DNA from 2 places in the Microbacterium sp. NPDC078814 genome. Region 2 is predicted to be linked to the other one. Evidence: riboswitches for the same ligand, from Rfam matches in the RefSeq annotation. Region 2 holds a riboswitch; the other holds the start of a gene.
The links. Region 2 has a riboswitch for thiamine pyrophosphate ahead of AB0300_RS06280 (ECF transporter S component). Riboswitches for the same ligand answer to the same signal wherever they lie in the genome.
Positions count from the first base shown of each region.

Region 1: another riboswitch for thiamine pyrophosphate. It lies ahead of thiM (hydroxyethylthiazole kinase); the one in region 2 lies ahead of AB0300_RS06280 (ECF transporter S component).

Region 1 is NZ_JBFBLT010000001.1:11,169-18,670, reverse strand. It holds gene pheT (phenylalanine--tRNA ligase subunit beta) at 1-308, shown strand, start outside; gene AB0300_RS00085 (DUF402 domain-containing protein) at 368-1,087, shown strand; gene AB0300_RS00080 (NAD-dependent epimerase/dehydratase family protein) at 1,329-2,300, shown strand; TPP riboswitch at 2,308-2,401, shown strand; gene thiM (hydroxyethylthiazole kinase) at 2,392-3,240, shown strand; gene AB0300_RS00070 (bifunctional hydroxymethylpyrimidine kinase/phosphomethylpyrimidine kinase) at 3,237-5,384, shown strand; gene argC (N-acetyl-gamma-glutamyl-phosphate reductase) at 5,624-6,721, shown strand; gene argJ (bifunctional glutamate N-acetyltransferase/amino-acid acetyltransferase ArgJ) at 6,718-7,502, shown strand, end outside.
Region 2 is NZ_JBFBLT010000003.1:14,097-21,598, forward strand. It holds gene AB0300_RS06265 (glutamate decarboxylase) at 1-18, opposite strand, end outside; gene AB0300_RS06270 (energy-coupling factor transporter transmembrane component T) at 119-910, opposite strand; gene AB0300_RS06275 (ABC transporter ATP-binding protein) at 907-2,361, opposite strand; gene AB0300_RS06280 (ECF transporter S component) at 2,361-3,002, opposite strand; TPP riboswitch at 2,995-3,104, opposite strand; gene AB0300_RS06285 (D-alanyl-D-alanine carboxypeptidase) at 3,182-4,672, shown strand; gene AB0300_RS06290 (ABC transporter ATP-binding protein) at 4,723-6,999, opposite strand; gene AB0300_RS06295 (ABC transporter ATP-binding protein) at 6,996-7,502, opposite strand, start outside.

The sequences.
Region 1 (7,502 bases), on a different contig from region 2:
GCATCGTGGCGGCGTCGCTGTCCACGTTCCCGGCCGCGACGCAGGACGTCTCGCTCACGCTCCCGGCCGAGGTGCCGGCAGGCGAGGTCCGCGCGGCTCTCGCCGAGGGCGCTGGCGCGCTGCTGGAGTCCGTCCGGCTCGTGGACGACTACCGCGGCGAGGGTGTGCCCGAGGGATCGAAGTCGCTGACGTTCGCCCTGCGCTTCCGCGCCGACGACCGCACGCTGACCGCCGCGGAGGCCTCCGAGGCGAAGATGGCGGGCGTCGCCGTGGCCGCGGAGCGCTTCGGCGCCGCCCTCCGCGACTGATCGGGAGAGCGCACGGCCCCTTTCCGGGGAGCCGTGCGCTCTCGCGATAGCGTGGCCGGATGACGAGCCTCCTCCTGCAGCCCACGCCACCCTCGGTCCCCGCCGGAGCGCGATCGCTCGGGGAGGGACCGTTCCTCTCGCCGGGTGCGCAGCTCGACTGGCACTACCGCAAGCCGGGGTGGACCACGGGGGAGGCGGCGACCGTCACCCCCATGCGCGTCGTCCGTGACGATGAGCGCGGTCTCGTCGCGTGGCTCGCCGCCGGGACGCAGCAGGAAGGTCAGGGCACGCGGGACGGGGAGCGCATCCGGGCCGTCCCGCTCGATCGGCGGTGGCGGGAGCCCCGGCGCCGGATCGTCGAGGAGTGGTGGGGCAACGGCATCCTGCGCATCGCGCCCGCGGGAGTGCCGTGGTCGGTCTGGCTGTTCTGGAGCTCGGTCACCGGGACGACGTGGGACTTCGCCGGCTGGTACGTCAACCTCGAGAACGCGCACCTGCGCACCGACAGTGCCACCTACACCTCCGATCACGTCCTCGACGTCGAGATCGCACAGGACGGGCGCGTGGCGATGAAGGACGAGGACGAGCTGGTCGCCGCCGTCGACCAGGGACGGCTGACCGCCGCGCAGGCCGCGCAGATCGAGCGGCACGCGGTCGCGGCCATCGCGTCGTTCCATGCCGGCGACTGGCCGTTCGATCGGGAGTGGATCGACTGGCGACCGGACCCGTCGTGGACGATCCCGGTGTTGGACGGCCTCGACCAGATCGTCATCCCCTGACCGCTTCGGGGCCGGCCTCCGCGACGGCGCCGAGCCCGCGCGGCATCAGGCGTTCGCGCGGCATCAGGCGACAGCAGCGCCCATGGCCTGTGCTCGCGTGATGGCCTGAGCTCGCGTGGTGGGCGGTGTTCGCGTGAGGGCCTGTGTCCGCGTGATGGCCTGTGCTCGCGCGGTGGCCTGTGCCGCTCCGCTCTGAGCGGAGGCTCTTCCCCCGAGTCGTCGATCCTGATGACATGGGCTCATGACGGATGTGCTGATCCTGGGGGGAACCGGATGGCTGTCGGAGCGCATCGCCGCGCACGCGTTGGGGGCAGGGGCGTCGGTGACCTGCCTCGCCCGCGGCGGGCGGCCGGCGCCACCGGGAGCGACCCTCGTGCTCGCCGACCGCGACGACGAGGACGCCTATGACGTCGTCTCGCGCACCGACTGGGACCACGTCGTCGACGTCTCCTCCCGAGCCGATCACGTCTCCGGGGCGGTCCGCGCACTCGGCGACCGTGCCGCCCGGTGGACCTACATCTCGTCGATGTCGGTGTACCGCGACGACGTGACGGTCGGAACGGACGAGTCGGCCCCGCGGCACCCGGCGGCGCAGGCCGGTGAGGACGACGACTACGCGCGGCAGAAGGTCGCGGCGGAGGACGCCGTGCAGGAGGGCCTCGGCGACCGCGCGCTCCTCGTCCGTCCCGGCCTCATCGTCGGCGACGGCGACCCGAGCGATCGCTTCGGCTACTGGGCGGCGGCGTTCCTCCGGGCCCTGGACGAGCCCGTGCTGCTCCCGCCGCTCGACGGGCGCACGGCGCAGGTCATCGACGTCGAGGACGTCGCCGCCTTCGTCGTGTCCGCCACCGTCACCGGTGCCGTCAACGCGATCGGCGACGTGCGCGACCTGGAGGACGTGCTGCGTACGGTGCGCGCTTCCACCGGGCACACCGGTCCGGTCGTCGTCGGCACGGAGAAGCGTCTCGTCGCGGAGGGTGTCGCGTACTGGGCGGGGCCGCGCTCGCTCCCGCTGTGGCTGCCGCACGAGATGAGCGGATTCATGACCCGCTCGAACGCGCGGTACCGGCGCAACGGAGGCAGGCTCCGGCCCCTCGACGAGACGGTGGAACGCGTCGTGGCGGACGAGCGCGAACGGGGCGTGGACCGGGAGCGCCGCGCCGGACTCACGCGGACGGAGGAGCGGGCGCTCCTCGACGCCTTCGCTCGCTAGACTGCGAGGCAGTGACACGGGGTGCCGCATCCGCGGCTGAGATCACACCCGTCGAACCTGATCTAGTTCGTACTAGCGAAGGGATGTCGCAATGAGCGATCCTGTGCGTCCGGAATCCGTCCTCGACCTCGCTGTCACGGCGGGAAGGCTGCGGGAGGAGGTCCGGGCTGCGCCGCCGTTGACGCACTGCCTCACGAACGCCGTCGTGACGGGGTTCACCGCCAACGTGCTGCTCGCGCTCGGTGCGGCGCCGGCCATGGTAGACATCATCGGCGAGGCCGAGCCGTTCGCCGCTGCCGCCTCGGGGCTCCTCGTCAACCTCGGGACGCCGACCCCGGAGCAGCGGGAGGCGAGTCGGGAAGCCGTGGCCGGAGCGCTCGCCGCCGCCACGCCCTGGGTGCTCGATCCCGTCGCGATCGGCACGCTCCCGGTGCGGACGGCACTGGCCCACGAGCTGGCCGCGCGGCGCCCGACCGCCATCCGCGGCAACGCGTCGGAGATCCTCGCGCTCGCCGGGCACAGCAGCGGCGGCCGCGGCGTCGACGCGACGGACGGCACCGAGGCGGCGGCCTCGTCTGCGCGCGAGCTCGCCGACCGGTACGGCTCCGTGGTCGCCGTCTCCGGCCCGGTCGACCTCCTCACCGACGGGGAACGGGTGATCCGCATCGCCAACGGGCACGAGCTGCTCACGCGGGTGACGGGCGGCGGCTGCGCGCTGGGGGCCGTGATGGCGGCCTTCCTCGGGGCGTCCCGCGGTAGCGGGACCGATGCGCTGACGGCGGTGGCCGCGGCGACCCTCGTCTACACGGTCGCGGCCGAGCAGGCGGCGGAGACCTCCCGCGGACCGGGCAGCTTCGCCGTCGGACTGCTCGATGCGCTGTCCGCCGTGACCCCAGCGGATCTCCGGGACCGCGCCCGCGTCGAGGAGGAGACCCGATGACCGTCGACCTGTCCCTCTACCTCGTCACCGATCGGTCGCTGTGCGGCGCACGCGGGGTGGTCGCGACCGTCCGCGAAGCGGTGGCCGGCGGCGTCCGCATCGTGCAGCTGCGCGACAAGGAGGCGACGGACGAGGAGACCGTCGTGCAGCTCCTCGCTTTGTCCGCGGCCATCGACGGTCGTGCGCTGCTCGTCGTGAACGATCGCCTCGATGCGGCTGTCGAGGCCCGTCGTCGCGGCGCCAGGGTGGACGGGGTGCACCTCGGTCAGGCGGACGCCTCGGTGCTCCGCGCGCGCGAGCTCCTCGGCCCGGAGGCCCTGATCGGGCTGACCGCGAACACCTCCGCGCACCTCGAGGAGGTCGCCGCGCTGCCGCCCGGCACGGTCGACTACCTCGGGGTCGGCGTGATCCGCCCCACGCGCACCAAGCCCGACCACCCGGCCCCGCTCGGCATCGACGGCTTCGCCGCGTTCGCCGCGCGCAGTGCGCTGCCGTGCGTCGCGATCGGCGGGGTGGAGCTCGACGACACGGCGGCGCTGCGCGCGGCCGGCGCGGCCGGGATCGCGGTGGTGTCGGCGCTGTGCGCGGCGGGCGACCCCCGGACAGCCGCCGCGGCCTTCCGTCGGCGCTGGCTTGGGCGCGCGGTGCCGCACGTGCTCAGCATCGCCGGCAGCGATCCGTCCGGGGGCGCGGGCATCCAGGCCGACCTCAAGGCGATCGCCGCGAACGGGGGCTACGGCATGGCGGCCCTGACGGCCCTGACCGCCCAGAACACGCAGGGCGTCCGCGCCGTGCACGTTCCTCCCGCGGACTTCCTCCGGGCGCAGCTCGACGCCGTCGGTGACGACATCCGCATCGACGCCGTGAAGGTCGGCATGCTCGCGGACGTGGAGGTGATCCGGACGGTCGCCGCGTGGTTCCGAGACACACAGCCCCCGATCGTCGTGCTCGACCCGGTCATGATCGCGACCTCGGGGGATCGGCTGCTCCACCCCGATGCGGAGCGCGAGCTGCGGAGCCTGCTGTCCCGGGCGACCGTGGTCACCCCGAACCTCGCCGAGCTCGCGGTGCTCGTCGGTCACGAGGTGACGGACTGGGCGGACGCGCTCGCCGCGGCGCGAGAGCTGTCGGCCGCGATGGGGACCGCGGTGCTGGTGAAGGGCGGGCATCTGCCCGGGGACGAGGCACCGGACGCCCTGATCGACACGGCAGCCGGTACGCACGCCGAGTTCCCCGGCGCGCGCATCCGCACGGCGAACACCCACGGCACCGGCTGCTCGCTGTCCGCGGCTCTGGCCACACGACTGGCGACGGGCGACGATCCCGCGACTGCGGTGCGCGCCGCGCGCGCCTGGTTGCGGGAGTCCCTCCGCGCGGCGGACGACCTGGAGATCGGGCGAGGACACGGCCCGATCCATCCCTTCTCGGGACTCTGGGCGCGCGGCGGGGTCGAGACCCGGCCGACACCGGAGGAGGTGGCCGCGGCCTGGTGGGACGAGACCGCCGCGATCCGCCGCGACATCGACGCGCTGCCCTTCGTGCGCGCGCTCGCCGGGGGGACCCTCGACCGCGACGCCTTCGTCTTCTACCTCGCGCAGGATGCCCTCTACCTCCGCGAGTACGCCCGGGTGCTCGCGGAGGCGTCACGTCTCGCTCCGACCCCCGACGAGCAGGCGTTCTGGGCCGAGGCCGCGCACGGCGCGATCCGCGGCGAGCTGGAGCTGCACGCGTCGTGGCTGACCCCGGAGACCGGGGTGAGCGGCGCGACCTTCGCCGCCGAGCCCGCCCCGGCCACGGTCGCCTACCTCGACCACCTGCGTGCCGTCGCCTTCGGCGGGGACTACGCCACGGTGATCGCGGCCGTGCTGCCGTGCTTCTGGCTCTACACCGACCTGGGGGAGCGGCTCCATACCGGAGCGTTCGGCGCGGCGCCCCGCGACCCCCGGCATCCCTATGCATCGTGGCTGGCGACCTACGCGGATCCGGCTTTCGCGGAGGCCACCCGGCAGGCCGTCGCGCATGTCGCCGCCGCGGCCGCGAGGGCCGACGACACCGGCCGAGAGCGGATGCGGCGAGCCTTCCTCGCATCGAGCGCGCACGAACGGGCCTTCTTCGCCGCACCGGTCGCGCGCGCTGTCGTGTGACGCCCCGGATTTGCGGTGCCGAACACGCCCGCGCTATCGTCGCCGCATGCCTTCGGTCGCCACCGCTCCTTCGACGCTCGTCCCGAGCGTCATCGCCGTGCGCCGACGTCGCGGCCGCCGATTCTAGGCGACCCCGCCCTTCTGCCTGCGTCCGCGCGGCGGTCGAGTGCCGGTGTCGCCGCCTCCGGCCCCGCCCCCGGTCCCGAGATCGTCGAGGACCCGACCGTTAAGGTAGAAGCATGACGTATTCCGTCGCCGTCTCCGGCGCCTCCGGCTACGCAGGCGGCGAGATCCTGCGCCTCCTGGCCGCTCACCCCGACGTCGAGATCCGCACCGTCACGGCGCACTCGAACGCCGGACAGCCCCTCGTCGCCCATCAGCCGCACCTCCGTTCACTCGCCCACCTGACGCTGCAGGACACCACACCCGAGGTCCTCGCCGGACACGACATCGTGTTCCTGGCCCTCCCGCACGGCCAGTCCGGGCAGTACACGGACGCCCTCGGCGACACCCCGCTGGTGATCGACGCCGGAGCGGACCACCGGCTCACCTCGTCGGCGGAGTGGGACGCGTTCTACGGCGGGTCCTTCCATGAGCCGTGGACGTACGGCGTGCCCGAGCTCCTCGTCGGAGGGGGCAAGGGGCGGGACGCGCTCCGCAGCGCGACCCGGATCGCCGCACCCGGCTGCAACGCCTCCACGGTGAGCCTGAGCCTCGCCCCCGGTGTCGCGGCCGGCGTGATCGACCCGGGCGACATCGTCTCCGTCCTGGCCGTCGGCCCGTCCGGGGCGGGCAAGAGCCTGAAGACGAACCTCCTCGCCAGCGAGATCCTCGGCTCCGCGAACCCCTATGCCGTCGGCGGCACGCACCGCCACATCCCGGAGATCCGTCAGGCGCTCGCCGCCGCCCGCCCTTCGACGGGCTCAGGCCCTTCGACGGACTCAGGCCCTTCGACGGGCTCAGGGACCCAAGACATCCGGATCTCGTTCACTCCGGTCCTCGTGCCGATGTCGCGCGGCATCCTCGCCACGTCCACAGCGCCGATCGTCGAGGGTGTGAGCGACGCCGAGATCCGTCAGGCATGGGAGAGCGCCTACGGCGACGAGACCTTCGTCCAGCTGCTGCCGGAGGGGAGCTTCCCGCGCACGGCGGACGTGCTCGGGGCGAACACGGCCCTCCTCGGCCTCGCGATCGACCGCGCCGCGAACCGCGTGACGGTGGTCACCGCCGTCGACAACCTCGTCAAGGGCACCGCCGGAGCTGCCGTCCAGTCCATGAACATCGCGCTGGGGCTTCCCGAGACCCGCGCCCTCTCAGTGAACGGAGTCGCCCCGTGAGCGTCACCGCCCCCGCAGGATTCGAGGCGGCCGGGGTCGCCGCCGGACTCAAGTCGACCGGCAAGCCCGATGTCGCCGTCGTGGTCAACCGCGGCCCCCGCAAGGTCGGCGCCGCCGTCTTCACGAGCAACCGCGCCAAGGCCAACCCCATCATCTGGTCGCAGCAGGCCGTCGCGGACCGCGTGGTCGAGGCCGTCGTCCTCAACTCCGGCGGTGCGAACTGCTTCACCGGGAGCTTCGGGTTCCAGACGACCCACCAGACCGCGGAGAAGGCGGCCGAACTGCTCGGCATCAGCGCGGGCGACGTGCTCGTCTGCTCCACGGGGCTCATCGGGACGGGGGACGAGGTCTTCCGCGAGAAGGTCCTCGCGGGCACCGCGCAGGCGATCACCGAGCTGAGCGCGGACGGCGGGGAGAGCGCCGCGCACGCCATCATGACCACGGACACGGTCGCGAAGACCGCTGTGGTGACCCGCGACGGCTGGACGATCGGCGGCATGGCGAAGGGCGCGGGCATGCTCGCCCCGGGTCTGGCGACGATGCTCGTGGTGCTCACCACCGATGCCGTGCTCGAACCGCTCCAGGCCGACGAGGCGCTGCGCCGGGCGACGGGGCGCACGTTCGACCGCCTCGACTCCGACGGCTGCATGTCGACCAACGACCAGGTGACGCTGCTCGCCAACGGCGCCTCCGAGGTCGTCCCCGACCTCGACGACTTCGCCGAGGCGCTCACCGCGCTCTGCCAGGAGCTCGCGGTCAAGCTGCAGGGCGACGCGGAGGG
Region 2 (7,502 bases):
GGCGGAGGAGATGCTCATGGGACGTCCCTTTCGGTCGGTGTCGATTGGCACTGTCTCCAGCGGACGCTAGACCGGCCGTCGAGTCACCTCCAGGGGCCCTCGTCCGAAAGGGGTGAGGTCAGGACGGCCCGAGGATGAAGTTCCAGGCGCCGGTGGCGACCGCCGCGGCGATCGCGATCCCGGAGATCGCGGCCCCGACGGCAAGGAGGGCCCACTCGGGGGCGCCGAAGCGGGACTCGCGCGCCCAGGTGCGACGGCCGGGGGCACCGAAGCCCCTCGCCTCCATCGCGGTGGCGAGCTTCGCGCCGCGGCGGATCGACAGGACGAGCAGGGCGAAGGCCATCCCGAGGAAGCGCCGGATGCGGCCGCGGTCGGCCACGCCGCGGGCTCGACGCGCCAGTTCCAGAGCCCGCCAGTCGTCGAGGAACAGCCCCACCATGCGCAGTCCGGCGAGCGCGCCGAGCACGAATCGGGCGGGCAGGCGCAGGATCTGCCCGAGGCCGTCGGCGAGATCGGTCGGATCGACCGTGATGAAGAGCACCACCGAGGGCAGGGCGATCGCGAGCACCCGGAGCATCGTGGCGACGGCGAGCGCGAGCGACCCCTCGCTGATGCGCAGCACGAACCAGTCGACGTAGACCGTGCCGCTCGTCTCGCCGTACAGGGCGATGGTGAGCCCTGTGAGCGGCGCTGCGAGCCAGACCGGCCAGGTGCGCACCCAGAACTCCCGCCACCCGATGCCGGCGAACAGGAACAGCACCGCTTCGAGCACCAGGGCGACCGCCGCCGAGACGGGATCCAGCGTGAGGATCAACGGCACGGCGATGAGCGCGCTCACGCCGAGCTTCGCGACCGGGTTGATCCGGGCCACGACGCCGGCGCGGGCGCGGGTGTCGGCGAGATCCGTCATGCCGGCGCCTCCAGGGCGAAGCGGGTGGCGTGCAGGGCGCGCGCCACGTCGAGGTCGTGCGTGACGGTGACGATCGCGGAGCCCTCATCCCGGAGGGTGGCGAGCATCGCGACGAGCTCGGCCCAGGTGCGGGCGTCCTGTCCGAACGTCGGCTCGTCGAGGATCAGCACCCGGGGTCGCGTGGCGATCGCGGCCGCGACGGTGAGACGGCGCTTCTCCCCACCCGAGAGCGTGTACGGGTTCGCGGCTCCCAGCGCGGACAGGCGCAGGCGGGCGAGCAGCTCGTCGACGCGGGCCTCGACCTCGTCCTCGGGGACGCCCAGCGCGCGCGGGCCAATGGCGAGCTCGTCCCGCACAGTGGTGGCGAGGAGCTGGTGCTCCGGCTCCTGGAAGACCATGCCGATCCGGGTGAGGAGGTCGCGGGACGCCCAGCGGATCGGCGCGGGATCGGCACCCTGCGCGAGCATCGGCGCCGCGATCACGGCCCCCTCCGCGGGCGGGAGCAGGCCCGCGAGGGTCAGGCCCAGCGTGGACTTGCCCGCGCCGTTCGGACCGGTGATCGCGAGGGCCTCGCCCGCCCGCACGTCGAGGTCGATGCCGCGGGCCACCGGACGCCCCTTCACCCGCGCCACGGCGAGTGCTCGGGCCGACAGCAGCACCTCGCCGGGCACTGTCCTCGGTGCCGGGGGCTCGGCGGGAGGACGCCCGGGCACCCAGACGCCGTCCGCCGCCAGGCGCTCTCCCTGCGCACCGAGCACCGCGGCGGGAGGGCCGTCCGCGACCACCCCGCCGGCACCGAGCACGATGACCCGGGTGAGGAGCGGCAACCACACCTCGAGTCGATGCTCCACGACCACGAGGGTGGCGGGGTGCGCGGCGAGCATCCGCTCCACCGCCTCCCTGACCTCGCGCACCCCGTCCGGATCGAGGTTCGCCGTCGGCTCGTCGAGGAGGACGAGGCCGGGGCGCATCGCGAGCATGCCGGCGAGGGCGAGACGTTGCTTCTGGCCGCCCGACAGCGCCTTGGTCGGATGATCGAGCGGCACGTCGAGGCCGACGGCAGCGAGCGCCGCCTCGACACGCGGCCAGATCTCCGCACGCGGCACGCCGAGGTTCTCGCACCCGAACGCGACGTCGTCGCCCGCGCGGGCGAGGATCACCTGGGAGTCGGGGTCCTGGAGCACGAGCCCGGCGCGCCCGCGAGTCGCCACCGCCGGAGCGTCGTCGACGAGGAGCTCCCCCGCGCTCTCGCCCTCCTCCTCGCCGCCGAGCACGCCCGCGAGGCCGTGCAGCAGGGTCGACTTGCCCGCCCCGGACGCGCCGAGCACGAGAACCCGCTCGCCGGGCTCGATGCGGAACGAGACGTCGCGCAGCGCCCATGCCCGGCGGCTCGCATGCCGCCAGCCCCAGCCGCGCGCCTCGACGACCGCGGGAGCGACCTGCGCCGCCATCAGACGCGCACGCGCGCCTCGCGCCCGGAGCCGAAGCGGTCCAGCGCCCCCGTCGCCGCGATGCCGCGGGCGAGCACCCACGACAGGGCACCGGCGATGACGGCGCCGGAGATCACGGTGCTCACGAGGTAGATCACGGTGAACGCGGGACCGGAGCCGGCGTACCAGAGGATGAGGTTGTTGATGCCTCCCGCGAGCGCAGCGCCGGCACCGGCGAGGATCGCGACGGGCAGCGACCAGCGACGGTAGAAGAACAGCAGGAAGACGAGCTCGGCGCCGAGACCCTGCACGAGGCCCGCTTCGAGCGTGAGGAAGCCACCCCACTGGTTGCCGATGAGCGCCGAGACGACGGCGGCCAGCAGTTCGACGTAGATCGCCGCACCGGCCTTGCGGATGATGAGGCCGCCGAGCACTCCGGCGAACAGCCACGGTCCGTCCAGGAGCCCCTGGAGCCCGGGGAGCAGCGGCTCGAGCAGGGCCTTGGGGCCGAGGTACCCGACGTTCCAGGCCAGGAAGATCAGGCCGGCGGCGACGCCGAGCACGCTGGCGACGACGATGTCGACGATGCGCCACCGCAGATAGCTGCGCGCCGGAGCGCCGGTCGTCTTCGTGGACGAGGATGCGGACGTGGACGTACTCATGTGAACTCCTCCCTGCGCTGGCATGACCCAGATCAGGTTCGACGGTCGAAGCGCGATTCGCTCCCTCTCAGCCCGGCCCGCCGGACTCCCGTGGTTGTGCTGTCGATCCTAGCGTCTTCCGCCCGCGCGTCCCGAGCCGCGCACGGCGGATTCCTGGCGGCATTCGGTACCGTAAGCGAGTGACCGCTTCCGATCCCCCTGAAGAGGCGTCCGGCGGCGTCGGCGTCGACGCGCGGCCCGAGGACTCCACCCCCGCGTCCTCGCAGACCGTCGACACGCTGCCTGCGACCACGACGGAGACCGTCGCGTGGGCCGATGCCTCGACACCGGCGACCGCGCTGACCTGGGTCGACACGGACGTGGTCGAGTCCGGGTCGTCGACGCCGGAGTTCGACGCCACCCCGGAAGCCGAGGCCGCCCCCGGCCTGCTGCGCGACGCGACGCTGCGTCCGGCGATCGCCGGCCCCGGCCTGCTCGTCCCGCTCGGGGTCCTCGCCGGGCTCGTCGCCTCCTACGCCGGAAGCACGCTGCTCTGGCCGTTGCACGAGGTCGCCCCCACCGTCCAGGCCGTGGAGGTCACCCCGGTGGCCGCCCCCACCGCCGCGCTCGCCTGGCCGGAGGTGGGCGACGGCGCCGTGGGCATCGCCGGGATGACCACGGCCGCGTCCACGACCGCCCCGGTCAGCATCGCGAGCATCACCAAGGTCGTCAGCACGCTCATGGTGCTCGACCGCCTGCCCCTCGCCCCCGGGGAGCAGGGCCCCGAGTTCTCCTTCACCTACGCCGACAGCATCCGGTACTGGGACTACCGGATCTCGAACCAGTCCGCGCTGGATGTCCCCGTGGGCGGGGTGCTGACCGAGTACCAGCTCCTGCAGGGCACCCTGCTCGGTTCGGCCAACAACTACATCGATCGGCTCGCCGCGGAGATCTGGGGCTCCAATCGGGAGTTCGCGGCCGCCGCCGAGGTCTGGCTCGGCGAGCGCGGGCTCTCCGGGATCACCGTGGTCACGCCGTCCGGATTCGACGCGCGCAACGTCGCCACCCCGGAGGCGCTCGTGGCTCTCGGCGAGCTCGCGATGCAGAATCCCGTGTTCGCGGAGATCGTGGGCACCCGGTCGGTCGAGCTGCCGGGGGCCGGCACGGTGGAGAACACGAACGGCATGCTCGCGGACCCGGGGGTCGTCGGCATCAAGACCGGCACACTCGTCGGCTGGAACCTGCTGACGGCGAAGGACGTCTCCGTGGGGGACTCGACGGTCCGCCTCTACGCCGCGGCGCTGAACCAGGAGGACGACGAGGCGCGTCTCGCCCTCACCCGAGCCCTCTTCGCGCAGACCGAGGCGGCGCTGCAGGCGCAGGGCCCCGCCGTTCCCGCCGGGACGGTGGTCGGACGCGTCCGCACCGCCTGGGGCGAGGAGGTCGACGTCGTGACCGGTGAGGACGCGGATGTGGTGCTGTGGAACGGGGCGAGCGCGACCGCGTCGGCTGTGTTCGATCTCGGCGAGCAGCGCGAGGCGGACGGCGACGTCGGCACCCTCACCACGGCCGGCCCCATCGACACCACCGAGACCGCACTCGTCCTCGCCGAAGACGTGGACGGCCCGAGCCCGTGGTGGCGCCTCACCCATCCCCTCGAGCTGTTCGGCATCGACGCGGACCGCTCCTGACGACTGACGCCCCGCTCCGAGTCCGGAGCGGGGCGTCAGGGCGATGACGATCAGGGACGAGGCGACGCGCCGTCCGCCCCGTCGTCGAGGAGCGCCTGCGCGGCGGCCGCCTCCGCTCCGGGAAGCTGGGCACCGACGGCGGCACCCGCCACGGCATCGGCCGCCTGCTCCTCCGCGCGGACCTCGGCGTCGGCCTCTCCCGTCACCACGACCGGAGACGACCCGGTCAGGGCCGCTTCCGCGTCGAGGTCGGTCGCCGCCTGCTCGAACTGCGACTGGTACAGCCGCCAGTACGCGCCCTGGGCGGCGATGAGCTCGTCGTGCGTGCCCTTCTCGACGATGTCGCCGTGCTCCATCACGAGGATGAGGTCCGCGTCGCGGATGGTCGACAGCCGGTGCGCGATGACGAACGAGGTGCGCCCCTGCCGGAGAGCGGCCATGGCGTTCTGCAGCAGCAGCTCGGTGCGGGTATCGACCGCCGAGGTGGCCTCGTCAAGGATGAGGATCGACGGCTGCGCCACGAACGCCCGGGCGATCGTGATGAGCTGCCGCTCACCGGCCGAGACATTCGACGCGTCCTCGTCGAGCACGGTGTCGTACCCATCCGGAAGCGCGTGCACGAAGCGGTCGACGTAGGTCGCCCGCGCGGCGGCCAGCACCTCCTCGTCCGTCGCGGTCGAGCGTCCGTAGCGGATGTTCTCGCGGATGCTCCCGGCGAACAGCCAGGGGTCCTGGAGCACCATGCCGGTGCGGGACCGGAGGTCGTCACGCGTGATGGTCGAGATGTCCTGACCGTCCAGCGTGATCCGTCCGCCGCTGAGTTCGTAGAACCGCATGATGAGGTTCACGAGCGTCGTCTTGCCCGCACCCGTGGGTCCGACGATCGCGACGGTCTGCCCCGGCTCCACCCGGAACGACAGATCGGTGATGAGCGGACGCTCCGGCGAGTAGGAGAAGGAGACGTTCTCGAACTCGATCACGCCCTCCCCTTCGCGGAGAGCAGGGGCGTCGGGGCCGTCGGCGTCCTGCTCATCGGCGTCGAGCAGGTCGAACACCCGCTCCGCCGAGGCGGTGCCGGACTGCACGACCGCGGCCATGCCGCCCAGCTCGGACAGCGGCTGCGTGAACTGCTGCGAGTACTGGATGAACGCCTGCACGTCGCCGAGCCGGAGCTGCCCGCTCGCGACCATGAGCCCGCCGAGCACCGCGATGCCGACGTAGGTGAGGCTGCCGACGAAGGTCATCGCGGGCATGATGATGCCCGAGAGGAACTGCGCCTTGAAGCTCGCCTGGAAGAGCTCCTCGTTCTCGGCCTTGAACTTGTCCAGCGCGTCCTGCTCGCGGCCGAACACCTTGACCAGCGCGTGGCCGGAGAAGGCCTCCTCGACCCGGGCGTTGAGCCGGCCGACCTTGCGCCACTGCGTGCCGAAGGCCTTCTGCGACCGCGGTCCGATGACGCCGAAGATCACGCCCATGAGCGGAAGCGCCACGAGGGCGACGAGGGCGAGCTGCCACGAGATCGAGAACATCATCACGAGCACGCCGATCACCGTCAGCACGGCGGTCAGTGCTCCCGACAGCGACTGCTGCATGGTCTGGGTGATGTTGTCGATGTCGTTCGTCACCCGCGAGATCAGCTCGCCGCGCTGCACCTTGTCGAAGTACGCCAGCGGGAGCCGGTTGATCTTCGCCTCGACGGCCTCGCGCAGCCGCCACATGGTGCGCACCATGATGACATTGATGACGTATCCCTGCAGCCAGCTGAGGAACGCGGCCACGACGTAGATCGCGAGAACCGCGGCGATCACCCAGCGCAGCGCGTCGAAGTCGATGCCGTCGCCGACCCGGAAGTCGCCGAGCGCGCCCACCTGGTTGGCGAAGTCGTTCTGCCCGGCGTCCCGCAGCGCGTCGACGACGACGTCCTGCGGGGTCCCGGCCGGGAAGCCGGGGAAGTCGCCGGTGGGCTGACCGAGCTGGATCGAGATGAAGCCGCGATAGACGATGTTCGTCGCCTCGGCGAGCACCTTCGGGGCGGCGACGGTCAGCACGACCCCGATCGCACCGAGGATCGACACGAAGACGAACCACACCGCGGAGGGCTTGAGCAGCCCGATCATCCGCGCGAAGCTCGGGCCGAAGTTGTCGGCCTTGCCCGGCGCGACGCTGTCCCAGTCGCCGGAGTTCTGCCGCGCCTGCTCGGCGAGCTCCGCCTCGTACTGCTCCTCGGCGGTGAGCTCCCGCTCGACCGTGGGCGCGGCGGCCGCGCCCCGTCCGCGACGGCGCCGACCCTGGTTCCCTGAGCGTGTCGAAGGGTCCTGCTCGCTCATGCGTCCACCCCCAGCTGCGACTCGACGATCTCGCGATAGGTCTCGCTGGTCTCCAGCAGCTCCTCATGGGTGCCGACGCCGACCATGGTGCCGCCCTCGAGGACCACGATGCGGTCCGCGTCGGTGATCGTGGAGACGCGCTGCGCGACCACGATCTTCGTCACGTGCGGGAGCTCGCGCCACAGCGCCTGCCGCAGCCGGGCATCCGTCGTGAGGTCGAGCGCGGAGAAGGAGTCGTCGAACACGAGCACCTGCGGCCGGTGCACGATGGCCCGCGCGATCGCCAGGCGCTGGCGCTGACCGCCGGACACGTTCGTGCCCCCCTGGGCGATGCGGGAGTCGAGGCCGTCCGGCATCTCCTCCACGAAGTCGCGACCCTGGGCGATCTCCAGCGCGTGCCAGAGCTCCTCGTCGGTGGCGTCCTCGCGGCCGTAGCGCAGGTTGGACGCGACGGTGCCGGTGAAGAGGAAGGGACGCTGCGGCACCAGGCCGATGCTGTCCCA